3 regions of the Ruegeria sp. CG11 genome follow, and region 1 is predicted to be linked to each of the others. Evidence: riboswitches for the same ligand, from Rfam matches in the RefSeq annotation. Region 1 holds a riboswitch; each other region holds the start of a gene.
The links. Region 1 has a riboswitch for cobalamin ahead of ACR0KW_RS18480 (hypothetical protein). Riboswitches for the same ligand answer to the same signal wherever they lie in the genome.

Region 1 (3,237 bases):
AGCTTGAGGAATACGCCCCCGAGCTGGTTGGAGAAGACGATGAGGGCTTTTTGCTGATCCGTTTGACGCTCTGACGGGTTGTCTTTTCCGCGCCTGTTGCCTATATCGAGCGTCGAGAGGTTGGCGCGGGCGAGCGCCTCGCCAACCTGGTCAGGTCCGGAAGGAAGCAGCCACAACGAGCCCCGCTTGGGTCGATGTCCAACCTCTCACTTCTTCCTCATAGCGAATACAGAACGCCGGAAGCGGCAGTGTCATGCAATCAGTCGCGGCCAAACGGCAGCGTTGCGGCGCGCGAAGGCACCGATATGGCCAACGCCGGGCAGGCCGAATTCACCGGGTGACAACAGATGACGCCGCGCGAGCGACCCATACAAATCAGCCAGCCGCCAGACTGCCGCTGGTGGCACAAGATCGTCATCCTCGAAGGTGAACAGATCCACAGGCGTCTCTGACTGCGCCCAGCGCGCTTCAGGCAGAGTGACCCCGATCTCGGGCAGATAGTTGCGCGGCGCAGTACACCACCGTCGCCACTGCCAATAGACCGATGCAGGCAGATCTGCCCCGAACCCCAGCGCCTTGCCCGGAAGATACCCCAAGGCTTTTACCGCCAAGGGCGCATGGCCGTACCAGAACAGCAAAGCCAGCGCCCGATAGGGCCAGGGGTGATCCGACACCGTCACGGGCCCGGAACAGACGCAGATCATACGGTCGATCTGATCGATGTCAGGTTGTATTGGCCCAAGCATCCCGCCGACGGAATGACCGATGCTCCACTGCTGCGCATCGGGAAACCTGCGCCGCATCTCGGCCCGCGCGGCGGGCATGTCGATCAAAGCCCAGTCGGCCATCTTGACCCGCGATGCCCGCAACGGCCCGCGCAAAGAATGACCAAAATCGCTGTAGTCATAGGTCAGACAGACCATCCCCTGTACCTCAGCCAGCCAGCGGGCAAAATGCTGATAGTAATCCCGCGGCACGCCAGTTGCGCCGTGAATGACCACGACCACTCTAGGAGCCACCGTCGGCAGATACAGGCGTGCGGACAGGGTTCCAGCGCCTGACGGAAACCGGAAATCCTCGGTCGATACAGTCTGTGCAGCGTCCAGCATGGGGCGGCCTCCGGGTTTTTGAACCGATCAGTTCACTTCCTCCAGTCCGCCGTGATTCTCGCCACAAGTCAACAGCGCCCGAACATGACCACACGTCCACTTGGCCGCGCAAATTGCCCGCTTGACTCGGGCCGCCCGCACCAGCTAGCGATGCGGTGATGGTTCTCGTCCCCGGTCCCGGGGCGGGATGAAAAGGGAACACGGTGCGGTTCTGCCCGGTTATGCCGGAACGAACCAAGGCCGCGACTGCCCCCGCAACTGTAAGCGGTGAGCAATGCCGAAACACCACTGGCCGCAAGGCTGGGAAGGTCGGCAAAGCGATGACCCGCAAGTCAGGAGACCTGCCATCGAAGCAAAACCGAAACTCGGGCGGGGTGTCCGGGCAGGTCGTCAGCACGCTGTCACACCTGTTCTACGCCCCCGTCCTGCGCGCGGAGGGCGCACCATGATCTGGAAGACGAAGACACATCAATTCACCGCAACCGTTTGCCAGAAAACCGGCAAAACCTGCCCTGCTCTGGCACAGATGGCCCGCGCAGTCGTGCAGGCGATGGAGGCCGCCGCACCTGCGACCACCCCGGATTTCGAAGTTGAGGGCAGCAGCGAACTGACCCATTGCGCGCAGGGCTGTTTTGCACGGTTTCGCGCGCAGGCGGATCAGATTCGCGTGTTTTGCGGAACCGATGTCGATACCGCGATCGAAACGCTGGACGATTATGCGGATATGATGTTCGGCCTTGAATTCACGACCCGCCCGGCCAAGCTACTGCCGACACCGCCCTGCGCGATGCTCGAAGCCTCGGTGATTGCGCAAAGCCCCGTTGCGCAGCCGGAACGGCACGCGGCGCTATGAACTAGTTGTATGGCCGGGTGCCGGACGCCTGTGCGGCCCACTCCAACTGGCCGTCGGTCTCAACGGCGCAGGGCCGCACGGCGCGCAGGCGTTTCAGCGCTGCCTCGGGGCGTTCGCCGTGTTCGACCATAAGGCGCAGGGCAATCATCCCGGACCGCCCGCAACCGCCCCGGCAATGTACCAACACCCGCCCTCCGCGGGCCAGAACCTGTGCCGCCACCGCGCTGACCTCGGGCCATGCGGCCTGCACCTCAGGCGGCGGCGCACCAAAATCCATGACCGGCAGATGCGCCCAGCCGATTGCCGCGGCGCGCAGATCGTCGCCGAATCCGGCGGCACCCTCCTGCAGCATCTCACCTTCAGTGGTCATGGAAATCACCAGATCGGGCTGCCAGTCTCGAACGACGCCAAGATCTTGCAGGTAATTGCCCGCACGCCCCGGCAGCGGCGAGAGGGCAACCGTACCGTTCCCCACCTGCACGGGATGAATTGCAAACAGTCTCAAGCGATAGCCCTCCTACCTACGCGTCTATGGTACATAAACTGCGACGCAAACGGAAATTCGCCAAGCGGGATGTGGACGCGGGCGGCGGGGGTCTCTACGCTGGATCGGAACCCGAATCCGACAGAGCAGACATGAACGACACGCCCAGCCCCGCCTATCAGGTTCTTGCCCGCAAATACCGCCCGGAAACCTTTGCTGACCTCGTTGGCCAGGACGCCATGGTGCGCACGCTGAAAAATGCGTTCGAGGCCGACCGGATCGCGCAGGCCTTCATCATGACCGGCATTCGCGGCACCGGCAAAACCACTACGGCGCGGATCATCGCCAAAGGCATGAACTGCATCGGTCCAGATGGCGAGGGCAAGCCGACCACCGAACCCTGCGGCCAGTGCGAACATTGCGTGGCCATCATGGAGGGCCGCCACGTCGACGTCATGGAGATGGACGCCGCCAGCCGCACCGGCGTAAACGATATTCGCGAGATCATCGACAGCGTCCGATATCGCGCTGCCTCTGCCCGCTACAAGATCTACATCATCGACGAGGTCCACATGCTCTCGACCAGTGCGTTCAACGCGCTACTCAAGACGCTTGAGGAACCGCCCGAACATGTGAAGTTCATCTTCGCCACAACCGAGATTCGCAAAGTCCCGGTAACGGTGTTGTCCCGCTGTCAGCGGTTCGACCTGCGCCGGATTGAACCTGAGGACATGATCGGCCTGCTCAGCAAGATCGCAGCGGCCGAGAACGCCCAGATCGCGGATGACGCG
Region 2 (3,237 bases), on a different contig from region 1:
TCCATCGTGAAAGAGATATCGCGCGATCCGTTCAGGATGACCTGACTCTCGGTTTCATGCACGAAGGACGTGCCGGATGAAATCTTGATCGCCTCATAGGTGGTGTTGAGGTCCATGCCGGCGGCTTTGGCAGTCACCAACGCCTCAGCGCAGGTGATCAGGTTGGCGGTGGCCAGATAGTTGGTCAGCACCTTCAGAACCGAGGCTGTGCCCAGTTCCCCGGTATGCAGCACACGGCGGCCCATCGTGGTCAGAAACGGCAAAATCCGCTCGAAGGTTGCACGGTCGCAGCCGGCAAAGATCGAAATATTGCCGGTCGCCGCCCGGTGGCACCCACCGGACACGGGGCAATCGACGGCGGCGCCGCCGCGTTCGATCACCATCGCACCCAGACGTTTGACCTCGGCCTCGTCGGTGGTCGACATCTCCATCCAGATTTTGCCCGGGCCGACCTCAGGCAGCATCTGCTGCATCACGGCATTCGAGGCGGCGGGGGACGGCAGACAAGTGATGACCGCATCGCAATCCCGCATCATCTGCGCCGGGTTTTCGGCTGCTTTGGCGCCTTGGGCCACAAATTCTGCCACCAGATCGGGGTTGAGGTCATGAACAGTCAGATCAATTCCGTTGCGCAGCAGCGAGCCGGACAGCTTCCCACCGACATTTCCCAATCCGATAAATCCGACTTTCATATTACCCTCCCGAAGGTCGCTGTTTGCGCCGAGTAAACCTGTTGCCTGCCGGAAACAAAAATGAATAATAAAGCTAGTTATGGGCAAAATTTTTTGGTGATAGATGGATCGCCTTCCAAACCCCGCATGGCTACGCAGTTTTGAATCCGCCGCGCGCCATCTGAATTTCACCACAACCGCGCAAGAGCTTGGCCTGACGCAGACAGCGGTTTCGCTGCATATTCGGTCCCTCGAGGCCGAGCTGGGGCAAAAGCTGTTCACCCGAAATGCACGGCGACTGGAGTTGACCGAGCTGGGGCAGTCCTATTCGCTGACGGTGCGGCGAGCGTTGTCAGATATCGCGCTGTCTACCAACAGCCTGTTTGGCCCGGCCTCACGTCAGACCCTGACGATCCGGGCTGCGATTTCGACGGCGACCTACTGGGTGGCCGCTGAACTGCCAGACTTCTCTGCCCGGCATCCGGATATCCCTGTCCGTCTGGTCTCGCACATCTGGAACGACAGTGGGACGCCCGGCGATGTGGATGTGGAAATCCGGTTGGGTTATGGCGACTGGCCGGGGGTGCGGTCCGAAAAACTTACCGATGAAAGGCTGGTTCCAGTCTGCCGCGCCGGGGACGGCTCGCCAATACTGAACAACGGTCCGCTGATTCACATCCTCGGGTACGAGGACAACTGGGCGCGGTATTTTCAGGCCAACGGCACTGCGCCCCCCGACCAGCCACCTCGACATTCGGTGGATACGACAGTGGCGGCGCTGCAACTCGTGATGGCCGGTGCGGGATATGCAACGATCCTGGAGCGGTTCGCAGTAAACGCAATCCGGCAGGGCGCGCCGATTGCGATTGCAGGTCCGGCGATTCCCTTTGCCCAATCCCATTACCTGGTCAGCGCCCAGAGGGCTGCGCAGCCAACGGCGGCAGCGGGATTGTTTTGCGCCTGGTTGCGGGATCGGCTGGCAACCGATGCCGCTGATTGACATAGGCTGGTCGCTTTTCCGTCCTTGGGCGTTTCCTTCCATGTCTCACGCTTGACAACCCCCCTGCCCGTGCCGCATGTCGCTTGCGTTGGTGTCCATCCCCGGATGGATGAAAAGGGAATGCGTCAGCGGTTATCCGTCAAACGCAGCCGCCCCCGCGACCGTGACCGGAGAGGGTGCCCAAAGCCACTGGCCCAAAAGGCCGGGAAGGCGGGACATCCGACAGAGGCCCGCCTCTGACATCCGCAAGCCGGGAGACCTGCCAGCACCCGAAGATGAAACCGGGCGGGGTGTTCCGGTGTCGGGTCCATGTCGCAACACGTGGCCCGCATGAAACCCCGTCCCCCGCAATGAGGATTTGGGGGGATGAGAGACATGACCGTGACCGCACCAGTCGAGCTGCTGGTCTGTACCACGTGCCGCCGCGGCCTGCCCGTCGAGGACGACGCGCAACGGCCCGGAACCTTGCTTCACAAAGCATTGGAACAGGCGGATCTGCCCGAGGGCATCACGCTGAAAGCCGTGGAATGCCTGTCGAACTGTGACGAAGGCTGTTCCATCGTGCTGCGCGGTGGTCCGGGTCGTTGGACCTTTGTCTACGAACACCTCAACGAAAACGACCATGTCGAAACCATTGTCGAAGGTGCCACCAAGTACCTCGCGACTGAGGACGGCTTGGTCAAATGGCGCGAGCGCCCCGAACATTTCCGCAAAAACTGTGCGGCCCGTATTCCCCCGATTGGAGCCCTGAAATGAGCAACCTCGAGAAACTCCCCGTTACTGTGATCACCGGCTTTCTGGGTTCGGGCAAGACCACTCTGGTCAAGCACCTGATGCAGAACCCGCAGGGCAAGCGTCTGGCCGTGGTCGTCAACGAATTTGGCGATGTGGGCGTAGACGGCGACATCCTGAAATCCTGCGCCATCCCGGATTGCCCGGCAGAAAACATCATGGAGCTGGCAAACGGCTGCATATGCTGCACCGTGGCAGATGATTTCATTCCGACCATCGAGGCACTGATGGCGCTGGAGCCGCGCCCGGATCACATCCTGATCGAAACCTCCGGCCTCGCCCTGCCCAAGCCGCTGCTGAAAGCGTTCGACTGGCCGGATATCCGGTCAAAGATCACCGTGGATGGCGTGATCGCTCTGGCCGATGCCGAGGCCGTCGCCGCAGGTCGTTTTGCCCCCAATGTCGAGGCCGTTGACGCCCAGCGCCTGGCCGATGACTCGATCGACCACGAAACACCCCTGTCCGAGGTGTTCGAAGACCAGATCTCCTGCGCCGACATCATCCTGCTGACCAAGCCCGATCTGGCTGGTCCCGAAGGTGTGGCCAAAGCCAAGGAAATCATCGCCGCCGAGGCCCCACGCCCCCTGCCCATGGTCGAGGTTGCTGAAGGCGCCGTGGACGTGCGGGTCGTTCTGGGTCTGGAAGCCGCAGCCGAGGATGACATGGATGCGCGCCCCTCGCATCACGACGGCCACCACGATCACGAGCATGACGATTTCGAAAGCATCATCGTCGAGCTGCCGGAACAGACCGATCCCGCCGATCTAGTCGCCA
Region 3 (3,237 bases), on a different contig from region 1:
GAAAAGGGTTTGCCAAACCACCAAAGATGACGGGTTTCTTTCGGGAACCAATCTGTATGCCATTCCGGGGGGCCGATCCGGCGGTCGCGTCATTCAGACACCTTCGCCCCGCCGGTCTTGCGGTTGCCTGCGGCGCGGATACGATCGGCGATGCTTTGCGTCCGCTCCGGCTGTTCGCCCTGTATTTCAAGGGTTTCAACGCTATCTGCCTCCAGTCGGAATGTCGCACGCATGGGCAAGAGACCATCCACCACCATCATGTTCTGCTCTGAAGGATCGATGGTCAGCTTTCCGGTCAGTCGGACCGGCTCGTGGACATAGCTGGGCGCCCAGTCCTCATTCAGCTGCACCCGGATCATCTGATTGGGCGGCGGCGGCGGCATGTGGCTGCACATCCCACGCTGAGGCACCAGATAAGCTATGGCATTGCCATCCGCATCGGGTGGCGCCGGAATGGCAAACCCTGCCAGCGTCACAGTCTGACCGTCGAATTCGGGGTTTCCTGCAGTCCCGGCCCGCTCTCGGTTCTGGGCCACGACATGCCGCTGGTCCAGCAGCCAGTCGATATCGATTCCATCCGACGCCAGGGCGTCCTCAGTCTCAACCAAAAGCTCCTGCCATTTCAGCCGTTCTTCGGGGCTGCCCACATCCTGATGCAGCCTGCCGCGCAGGCGTACGGCGAAAAGCACGTCGTCGAACTGTTCGGGGCTTAGATCGCGATACGGGTCGTCGAAGACCTGAACGGACGGATCCGGCAGATCGGACCAATCCAACGCAACCCCCTGGGCTACAGCTGCAGATTGGCCGCACAGGACCAACGCCAGAATCGTCGCAAGGGGAAGCCAATATCGCATGGTTGGACTCTATCGCTCTGCCCGGATCATTCCAGTGGGTTTCTGCAGATGTCGTCTTTGCAGGGCGCTCGGTCGCTGTAGGGCTGCGCCGGAAAACAAACCTCCAAGAATCAAATTTATGATTGACGCATCGGGCCATCTCGGGCAGTCAATCTGGTGATGGTTCCCCCAAAAAGGGGATGAAAAGGGAATACGGTGCGGCCCTGTCAATTGGCCAACTCCGTGACTGCCCCCGCAACTGTAAGCGGTGAGCGACGCCATACACCCACTGGCCTTTTGGGCCGGGAAGGATGGCCAAGCATCGACCCGCAAGTCAGGAGACCTGCCATCATATGTTCAACCAACCCGGGGCGGGGCGTCCTGGAAGGAGGCTATGATGACACGTCTGACACGTGTTCCTATGATTGGCACCTTCTCTGCGCGTTTGAAAACGAGCGGAGCGGGCAATGCCGGAAACACCTGATCATTTCCTTCTGATCTGCGAGACCTGCAAGGGGCCAGAGAATGCTGATGCCTTGCGCACCGCGTTGGAGGGCAATCTGCCTGCGGGCTTTGCGGTGAGGACTGTCGATTGCATGGCGGGATGCGAAAGGCCGACAACTGTTGGATTTCAGGCTGTTGGCAAAGCGCAGTACCTGTTCGGTGATATTCAATCAGAACGCGACATCAACGCAGTTGCCGAGTTTGCACGGCAATTCCACGACAGCGCCGACGGCTGGACCAATGCCACCGACCGTCCGCGCGCATTGTTCACCAAAACCCTGTCCCGTATGCCCTGCCTGAACGTGGAGGAGCACCCATGACAAACCCCGCGTTTCTGGTCGCACGTGACCTGGAGTACTTTGCGCTCAACGGCGACGCCCTGCTGCAGGGCGCTTCGTTCGAACTGGACAAGGGCGCAATCCTGGCCATTGCCGGGCCGAACGGGGCAGGGAAAACAACGCTTCTGAACCTTCTGTGCGGTGCTGCCGAGATGGTTCTGGGGGATGTCCTGATCAACGGGCGCAGCCTTAAACAGATGTCCGCATCAGAACGCGCGCGCATGATCGCCGTGGTCAGCCAGCAAGAGTTTCCCGACGGTCGGTTGCTGCTGCGCGATTACGTTGCGCTGGGTCAGATCCCGATCCGCTCCGACCGATCTGCTGATGCTCACGCGGCCGAGCTTGACCGGATACTGGACTTGACCGGGCTGGGTGCGTTGGCAGGCAAACGGATGGCCCTTCTGTCCGGCGGCGAGCGTCAGCGGGCCCATATCGCGCGGGCGCTGGCGCAGAACCCGTCGCTGCTGTTCCTGGATGAGCCCACCAACCATCTGGACCCGGACGCCAAGGGCCGGATGCTGTCGCTGGTAGCCGAACTGGGCATCACCGTGGTCATGATCGTGCACGACCTGGTCATGATCCCCGAATTCGCCACCCATGTGGCACTAATGAAATCCACGCGCCTAACCAGCTTTGGCCCTGTGGCCGAGGTTCTGACGCCCGCGCATGTGCGCGACACGTTCGGCGTCGACTACCTGTGTTTCCAGCATGAAGGCCGAGTGATCCCGGCCCTGGATATCCGAAGAACACCCGTTTCAAACTAAAGCAAGGAAACTCCCCCCAATGAAACAAATCTGGTCTGCGGCCCTGATCACCGCCTTCGCAGGCGGCGCCTTTGCACATGAGGTGACGGTCGACAATTGCGGCGCGCCACTGGTTTTTGAGACTCAGCCCGAACGGTTGGTCGTGCATGACATGAACATGACCGACATGGCTTTTGCGCTGGGCCTGCAGGACAAGATTGTGGGCCTGACAGGCATCACCGGCTGGTACAAGACCAGCCCCGAATTCGACACGCTGCGCGGCGACATCCCCGAGCTTGCGCCGAAATACCCGACCGTTGAAAACCTCGTCGCGGTCGAACCCGACCTGTTCTTTGCCGGTTGGTATTACGGCATGAAACCCGGTGGCGATGTGACGCCCGACACGCTTGAGCCCTTTGGCATCAAGACCATGATCCTGACCGAAAGCTGCGTGCATCTGGACAAGGAACGCCCCGAGGCCAGCATGGACCTGCTGTTCGACGACGTGCTGCGTCTGGGCAAGGTGATGCATGTCGACGACAAGGCCGAGGCGCTGGTGGACAGCTGGAAACAGGAACTCGCTGCGATCGAAGCGCAGACCACCGATCTGGCCAAACCCCGTGTCTTCCTACTGGACGGCCCGGCGGACGCGCCCTTCACCGCTGGCAAATTCGCCATCCCCGACGCGATGATCGCAGCTGCGGGCGGTGAGAACGTCACCCATGACATGGACACCAGCTGGGGCCGTACCTCGTGGGAGGCCGTTGCCGCCGCAAACCCGGAATTCCTGGTGCTGCTGGACTATCAGACCGGCAATGG

Region 2: another riboswitch for cobalamin. It lies ahead of ACR0KW_RS06100 (DUF1636 family protein); the one in region 1 lies ahead of ACR0KW_RS18480 (hypothetical protein).
Region 3: another riboswitch for cobalamin. It lies ahead of ACR0KW_RS11930 (DUF1636 family protein); the one in region 1 lies ahead of ACR0KW_RS18480 (hypothetical protein).

The regions. Positions count from the first base shown of each region.
Region 1 covers NZ_JBQFRE010000011.1:98,544-101,780, forward strand. Annotated here, with positions in the region: gene ACR0KW_RS18460 (bifunctional 2',3'-cyclic-nucleotide 2'-phosphodiesterase/3'-nucleotidase) at 1-74, shown strand, start outside; RNA gene ffs (signal recognition particle sRNA small type) at 114-212, shown strand; gene ACR0KW_RS18470 (alpha/beta hydrolase family protein) at 252-1,109, opposite strand; cobalamin riboswitch at 1,252-1,472, shown strand; gene ACR0KW_RS18475 (hypothetical protein) at 1,430-1,558, shown strand; gene ACR0KW_RS18480 (hypothetical protein) at 1,555-1,962, shown strand; gene ACR0KW_RS18485 (protein-tyrosine phosphatase family protein) at 1,964-2,467, opposite strand; gene ACR0KW_RS18490 (DNA polymerase III subunit gamma/tau) at 2,599-3,237, shown strand, end outside.
Region 2 covers NZ_JBQFRE010000002.1:5,126-8,362, forward strand. Annotated here, with positions in the region: gene ACR0KW_RS06090 (NAD(P)-dependent oxidoreductase) at 1-692, opposite strand, end outside; gene ACR0KW_RS06095 (LysR substrate-binding domain-containing protein) at 796-1,671, shown strand; cobalamin riboswitch at 1,744-1,952, shown strand; gene ACR0KW_RS06100 (DUF1636 family protein) at 2,047-2,427, shown strand; gene cobW (cobalamin biosynthesis protein CobW) at 2,424-3,237, shown strand, end outside.
Region 3 covers NZ_JBQFRE010000004.1:124,979-128,215, forward strand. Annotated here, with positions in the region: gene ACR0KW_RS11925 (DUF3299 domain-containing protein) at 90-854, opposite strand; cobalamin riboswitch at 998-1,198, shown strand; gene ACR0KW_RS11930 (DUF1636 family protein) at 1,301-1,657, shown strand; gene ACR0KW_RS11935 (ABC transporter ATP-binding protein) at 1,654-2,439, shown strand; gene ACR0KW_RS11940 (ABC transporter substrate-binding protein) at 2,459-3,237, shown strand, end outside.